DNA from 3 places in the Arthrobacter agilis genome. Region 3 is predicted to be linked to each of the others. Evidence: riboswitches for the same ligand, from Rfam matches in the RefSeq annotation. Region 3 holds a riboswitch; each other region holds the start of a gene.
What was found. Region 3 has a riboswitch for cyclic di-AMP ahead of QFZ50_RS00290 (NlpC/P60 family protein). Riboswitches for the same ligand answer to the same signal wherever they lie in the genome.

Region 1: it holds a riboswitch for cyclic di-AMP, as region 3 does, so the genes downstream of both, QFZ50_RS17350 (hypothetical protein) here and QFZ50_RS00290 (NlpC/P60 family protein) in region 3, are expected to answer to the same signal.
Region 2: it holds a riboswitch for cyclic di-AMP, as region 3 does, so the genes downstream of both, QFZ50_RS08470 (C40 family peptidase) here and QFZ50_RS00290 (NlpC/P60 family protein) in region 3, are expected to answer to the same signal.

Annotation. Positions count from the first base shown of each region.
Region 1 covers NZ_JAUSXO010000001.1:3,670,032-3,672,285, reverse strand. The annotation lists gene QFZ50_RS17355 (LysM peptidoglycan-binding domain-containing protein) at 66-776, opposite strand; gene QFZ50_RS17350 (hypothetical protein) at 691-990, opposite strand; cyclic di-AMP (ydaO/yuaA leader) riboswitch at 994-1,202, opposite strand; gene QFZ50_RS17345 (hypothetical protein) at 1,280-1,522, opposite strand; SAM riboswitch class I at 1,856-1,961, shown strand; gene sfnG (dimethylsulfone monooxygenase SfnG) at 1,966-2,254, shown strand, end outside.
Region 2 covers NZ_JAUSXO010000001.1:1,836,623-1,838,876, forward strand. The annotation lists gene QFZ50_RS08470 (C40 family peptidase) at 116-952, opposite strand; cyclic di-AMP (ydaO/yuaA leader) riboswitch at 955-1,131, opposite strand; gene mutM (bifunctional DNA-formamidopyrimidine glycosylase/DNA-(apurinic or apyrimidinic site) lyase) at 1,272-2,228, opposite strand; gene rnc (ribonuclease III) at 2,229-2,254, opposite strand, start outside.
Region 3 covers NZ_JAUSXO010000001.1:58,244-60,497, reverse strand. The annotation lists gene QFZ50_RS00295 (NlpC/P60 family protein) at 1-133, opposite strand, end outside; gene QFZ50_RS00290 (NlpC/P60 family protein) at 159-995, opposite strand; cyclic di-AMP (ydaO/yuaA leader) riboswitch at 1,001-1,186, opposite strand; gene QFZ50_RS00285 (metal-dependent transcriptional regulator) at 1,501-2,199, opposite strand.

The DNA.
Region 1 (2,254 bases), 3.6 Mb from region 3:
AAGAAGGAAGCGGCAGGCGCCCCGTCCAAGCACCCGCCGCTTCCCGTGTGTGGTTCGTTCAGGTATCAGACCCGGACGAAGGATGCTCCCGCGAGATCCGAGAGGGGGTGCTGCATGGTGAGGTTCGAACCGTTCATCCCGCTGCTGATGACCTGGCCACCGCCGGCGTAGATGGCCACGTGGCCGCCGGTGATGACGATGTCGCCGGGGGCGGGGGTCGCCACGGTCGAGCCGTACTGGAAGAACTGCGACGGGCCGAGATCGCCCACGGCGATGCCGGCGGCACGCAGCGCGTTCTCCACGAGCACCGTGCAGTCCTGGACGGCTCCGGCGGCAAGCTGCGCCTGCGCCGATGCCAGGAGGGTTCCGCCGACGCCGCGGGCGGCCGCCGGGGTGACGGCGGCCGAGGCCAGGTAGACGCCCGAGTCAGGAGCTGCCGACACGGCCGGGGCCGGGGCGACGGCTGCTGCCGGCTGCACGACAGGAGCCGGTGCGACGACCGCTGCCTGCTCGACGGGAGCGGCAGGAGCGACGGCGACGGGAACGGAGACCGTCTGCGCCTGGACCGCTCCACCCGCGGGGATCGCGATGGAATCGCCCGGGAAGATGATCGAGGCCAGGGACAGCCCGTTGGCCGCGAGGACCGCGGTCAGGTCCGCACCGTACGAGGCCGAGATGGCACCGAGGGTGTCACCCGGGACGACGGTGTGGGTCGTGCCGGTTGCAGCTGCCGCCGGAGCGGCAGGAGCTGCGGCCGGAGCGGCAGGAGCTGCCACAGCTGCGGGTGCGGTCGTCGTGCCCTGCTCTGGTGTAGGTACCGGCGTTGGCGGTGCCGACGACGCTCAGCGCGAGGCCCGACGTGACGGCGACGATGGCGACGGGGCGGCCGATCGTGGTGGCGTGGGCCTTCGCGGCGCGGGACAGTCCCTGCAGCGCGAGATTGCCGTCGATAACGGCACGGTGGCGCGCCGAAGAGATGTTTCGTGACATGGTTTTATACCTCTCCCATGCCTGCGGGGTGAGCTGTCGGGTTCGGATGGGAGTCACCCGGCCGCGTGCATCAACTGGTGAGCGATGTGGTGCGGCTTAACCCCAAGGACGGCGTCAGCTCTTGCTGCGCGTCCACTGGACCTGTGGTTCCCCCGTCCCCGCCGTGAGGTGATCGTATCCGGGACGACGGCAGGGCTCGGCATTCCGTCCAGGAGCGCCCCACATAGGCTGAGGCACCAGAAGAACATAGCCACTGCTCGGACGGTTTGTCACATTCGCATAACGCCGGTTACCCTGCCCCTCCCGTGCGGGCCGAGCGCCGCCGGCGGAACGCGAGCGCCGTGCCTGCGACGCTGAGGACGAGCAGCACCGATTGCTGGAGGTAGAACCAGGGGCCCACCGCCGGGTCCGCGCTGATCACGGCCGCCAGGAGGCTGCTGGCCAGGGCGAGGACCAGCGCCAGTCCGACGCAGACCAGCGTGCTCCAGAGCCTCCGCTCGTGGGCACGCTGCGCGGACTTCCAGCTCTCCATGCCCCCAGCCTAGGCGGGCAGGGTGTGCGCGGTTCCGTGGGCCCGCACACACCCCTGCCGCATCAGCGCCGGACGGGTGCGCCGGCGTTCCGGATCAGGCCGAGGGCCTGCTCGGGGAACCATCCCCCGGCGGAGGGATCCAGACGGCCTGCAGCGTGGAGACCATGGCGCTGAGGCGATCGGCCGTCGCACGGTCTCCCGCGGACCGTAGCTGCGCGATCTGGCGCTGTGCCTCGTGGTTCGTCTTCGGGACGTAGAACGCGGCGGTCGAGGGACGCCCTCACACGGGGACACATTGTTTGGTTCCCCGGCGCCTCGGTGTCACACTCGATCTGACCATCCCGAGCGGCCGAGAGATCTGGCTCACTGACGCCGCAGCAACCCTGGCCTCCGCATCCCCTGCGGCGACAGAAGGGTGCTACTGCCAGACCGATGGAGGATCCATGAGCGTCGCCGACCTGTCGACCCCCCTGAAATTCGCCTACTGGGTGCCCAACGTGAGCGGTGGCCTCGTGGTCTCGACCATCGAGCAGCGGACGGGCTGGGACTTCGACTACAACAGGAAGCTCGCCCGGATCGCCGAGGACGCCGGGTTCGAGTACGCCCTGTCGCAGACCCGCTACGCAGCCTCCTACGGCGCGGACAAGCAGCACGAGGCGACGTCGTTCTCCCTCGCACTGCTCGCCGCGACCGAGAAGCTGAAGGTCATCGCCGCGGTCCATCCCGGCATGT
Region 2 (2,254 bases), 1.8 Mb from region 3:
TCGGGTAGGCGTGACCCGCCGGAATGTACACCCGAAGCCGGGTACGGCAAAGGGCGGGATGCACAGCATCCCGCCCTTCCGTGGCGCTGCCGGCGTTCGCCGCCGGCGGTTCGCTCTAGCGCGTGTAGTAGCCGTCGACCGCCATGGCGTTGACCGAGTGCACCTGCGTGCCCTGCGAGGGGTTCAGAGCGCTGATCATCTGGCCGTTGCCGAGGTAGATCCCGACGTGGCTGCCGCCGTTCTGGCTCACCAGGTCACCCGGCTGCGGGTTGCTGGTGGGCGTCATGGCAGCGAACTGGGCCCAGGTGGTGCGGGGCAGGCTGATGCCCTGCTGCGCGTAGACCCACTGCACGAAGCCGGAGCAGTCCCAGGCACCGAAGGAGGTGCCGCCGTACACGTAGCTCGAGCCCTTGCCCTGCATCGCCGTTCCGGCGATACCGGCGAGCGATCCGGAGGACACCGGCGCGATCGAGGCTGCGGACTGCGTGCTGAGGCCCGTGGAGTTGCCCGCGGAGGTGAACGTGGACGTGACCGCGGGGCTGCTCGCGGGCACGGCCTGCGGGGCGTACTGCTGGGGAGCGGCGGAACCGCTCAGCGAGATGGCCTGGCCGGGGTAGATGACCGAGCTGTACCCGAGGCCGTTGGCCGCGAACACGGTCTCCAGGCTCACGCCGTGGGAGGACGCGATGCTGCCGAGGGTGTCGCCGGCCTGGACGGTGTACGTGCCGGCCGCGGCCGTGCTGACCGCTGCCTGCTGCGGGGTGTCGATGGCGATCTCGCCGGCCGCGCTGGCCGGGAGTGCCGCGCCGAACAGGAGGCCGGAAGCGGCGACGACGACCGCGGCGGGCTTGCCGGCCACGGACGCACTCGCGCTGACGGCGCGGGAGGCGGTGACGAGGGGGTTGATGCGCGTCGGGACGGCCCGGTGGCGCGCGATATGGCTCTTGGACATGCTGTTGCCTTTCCCAATGCCTGCGAAGTTAGCTGTCGGGTTCGGATGGGACATCCGGACATGCACCTGCTGACCATCGCCCCCAAGCTGGTCAACGCGTGTCTTAACCCCTAGGACTCGTGATCGAGCCCGCTACTGGTTCCCCCGCCCCTGTCGAATGGTTTGTGCGAACGGTCCATCCTCATCGACAGGGTTCGGCAGAAAGAGGATGGGCGCCCCTCCGTGCTGGAGCGAGCGCGGGATCAACGGTACGTGAGGGGCCGTGGATTGTCACGTTTGGATCACGAGGGGAATCTCACACGGGCGGTGCCGGGCGGGATCAGACCCGTGCGTTCCGCGGCCTGGGCTGGCAGTGCGGGCAGAGGTAGGAGGAGCGGTTCATGAAGGACTCCCGGCGCACCAGGGTCTCCCGGCCCTCGGACGCGCAGCGACGGCACGGCCGGCCGGCCCGGCCGTACGCCTGGAGGTCCCGCGCGAAGTAGCCGGACGCACCGTTGACGTTCACGTACAGCGCGTCGAAGCTCGTGCCTCCCGCGGCCAGCGCCCGGGTCATGACGTCGGTGGCCGCCTCGAGGATGCGTGCAGTGTCCGGGCGTCGCAGGGTGTCGGTGGGGCGTGCGTAGTGGAACCTGGCCGCCCAGAGGGCCTCGTCGGCGTAGATGTTGCCGATGCCCGAGACGAGCCCCTGATCGAGGAGGGCGCGTTTGAGCCCGGTCCGGCGCTCCCGGATCCTCCGGTGGAAGGATTCGGGGCTGAAAGCGGGGTCGAGGAGGTCGCGCGCTATGTGGGCGGCCTGGTGCGGGACGAGCGGCAGGCTCTCCCGCCCCAGTCCTCCCGGGTGCCCGTCCGGCGTCGGCTCCAGGTCGGCGAGGAACATGCCTCCGAAGATGCGCTGGTCCACGAAGCGCAGCTCGGCCGGCAGCGGGACGCCCTCCTCGTCGAGGGCGGCGGAGAGGGTCAGGCGGACCTTGAGGTGTTTCTCCCGCGGTGCGTCGGGCTCCTCGATCAGGAGCTGGCCGCTCATCCCGAGGTGGGCCATCAGCGCCACTCGGGCAGGGCCGCCGTCGGGGTCGTCCAGCACCATCCAGAGGAACTTCCCGCGCCGCACCACGTCGGTGACGCGTGAACCGGTCACGTTCCCGATGAAGTCCTCGACGCCGTCGACGTGCCGCCGGAGGGACCGGGCGTCGAGGACCTCCACGGCCTCGATGGTGCGTCCGGCCACCCAGCGGGCGAGGCCGCGGCGCACGACCTCCACTTCGGGCAGTTCGGGCACTCAGGACCCGCCGGCGGCGTCGTGGG
Region 3 (2,254 bases):
AAGCGGCGACGATGACGGCGGCCTGGCGGCCCATCCCGGTCGCGTTGGAAGTGACTGCTTTGGCGAGATCGGAGAAGGTGGCGGCGTTCCGCGCTTCTCCTCGGTGGCGTGCGGGCATGACGGATGAAGGCATGGGGGAGATACTCCGGGGTGTGTTTCTAGCGGACGCGGACGAAGCTGGCGCCGGGCAGGTCGGACAGGGAGTGGAGGCCGGTGTTCATACCGTTCAGCCCACCGCTGATGACCTGACCGTTGCCGACGTAGATGGCCACGTGGCCACCGGTGATCACGAGGTCACCGGGAGCAGGGCTGCCGACGACGTCGCCGAACTGGAAGAACTGGCCGGGAGCGAGGTCACCGACGGACTTGCCGACCGAGCGCAGTGCCTTCTCGACCATGGCCGTGCAGTCCTGGGCCACGCCGAGCTGGCTGTAGGCCGAGCCGACCAGACCGGCAGCAACGCCGGAGGACGGGGCGGCGGGAGCGGGCTGCGGAGCCACGGGGGCCGGTGCGACGGCGGCGGGCGCTGCAGCCGGCACAACGGCGGCCGGCGCTGCGACTGCAGGCACCGCAACCGGAGCGGGAGCGGGCTGGGCGGCGACGGGGGCCGGCGCCTCGACCACGGGGGCCGGCGTCTCGGCGGCGGGTGCCGGTGCCTCCACGACGGGAGCAGGTGCCTCCACGACGGGCTCGGGGGCTGCGGTGACCTCGACGGCGACGCGGTCGAAGGAGACCGTGGCGGTGGCGGGGACGGTGACCTCTGCCGAGACGACCCGGCTCACGGTCAGCGCTGCGGAGGACTGGACCTCGCGCTCGGCGGGGGTGGCGCCGTGGGCCGGCAGGCCGGCGGTCAGCACGAGCCCGGTGGCGGCGACGATGACGGCTGCCTGGCGGCCGACCGATCCGGCATTGGAGGTGACTGCTGTCGACAGGTTGGTCAGCGCGCTGACGTTCCGGGCCGCACGATGGCGGCCCAGTGAAGAGCTATTGGACACGTTGGATTGCCTCTCCCAACGCCTGCGAGGTGAGCTGTCGGATTCGGATGGGAGTCACCCGGCCACTGCGTGAAGCAGCGACTTAACCCCAAGGATTTCGGTTACGAAACCCAGAAATTGGTTCCCCCGCCTCTGCCATGCGATGGTGCGGACGGACCTCGAGCAATGGCAGAGCTAGGCGATTTGCAAGAGGGTGCCGGATCTAGAGCGAATTTGGCACGAGATGAAAGCTACCGCAGAAAGGCCCGTTTGTCACGTTACGGTCACGGAATGGTGTGTTCTTGGTGACGACGGCTTTCCGGAGGGTCATGCGGGGGCCTCCGTGGGGGCGTCGCGGGGCCGTTGCGAATGTGCTTCCGGGTATCCGTCCAAGCGGCGTGACGGGCGCCGCCCAGCGCCGTCGGGACCCGCCTGCCTGCCCGTCGAAGGTCCCCGTGCGGGCGCCGTTGCCGGACTCGGGACCCGAGCGCTGCGCGCCGTCAGGGAGCGCCTGGCGAGACTGCCGTCAGGCTGCGACGGAGACGAACACGTGCGAGGCCACCTCGGGCGGCAGTTCGAGCGCACCCTCGACGCCGGGCACCCGGACGGAGACGTAGTCACCCACGGATTCCAGGTTGAGCTGCGCGCCCGGGCGTAGGCCGCCCTCGTCGAGTTGGGTGAGGAGTTCCGGGTCGACCTGGATCGGTTCGGCGAGGCGCACCAGCGTGACCGGATTCCCGGGCGAGTAGGTGCCCATGGCCGAGAGCAGGGTGACCACGCCGTCGGTGAAGAGTTCGGACTCCACCCCACCGATGGCCTCGAGGCCGGGGATGGGGTTGCCGTACGGCGATTCGGAGGGCTTGCCGAGGAGCTCGTAGAGCCGCCGCTCCACGCGTTCGCTCATCACGTGCTCCCAGCGGCATGCTTCGTCGTGGACGTACGCCCAGTCGAGGCCGATGACGTCGCTGAGCAGACGTTCCGCGAGACGGTGCTTCCGCATGACACCGGTGGCCCTGTGGCGGCCGAGTTCGGTGAGTTCGAGGTGCCGATCCCCGGAGACGACGACGAGGCCGTCGCGTTCCATGCGGCCGATGGTCTGGGAGACGGTGGGTCCGGAGTGGCGGAGGCGCTCGGCGATCCGGGCGCGGAGCGCGACGATGTTCTCTTCCTCGAGTTCAAGGATGGTCCGCAGGTACATCTCGGTGGTGTCGATGAGGTCCGTCATGCGGTTCAGCTCCTTGGTGCGGTGCGGGTGCGCGGCTGGGGTGCCTCACGCCGGT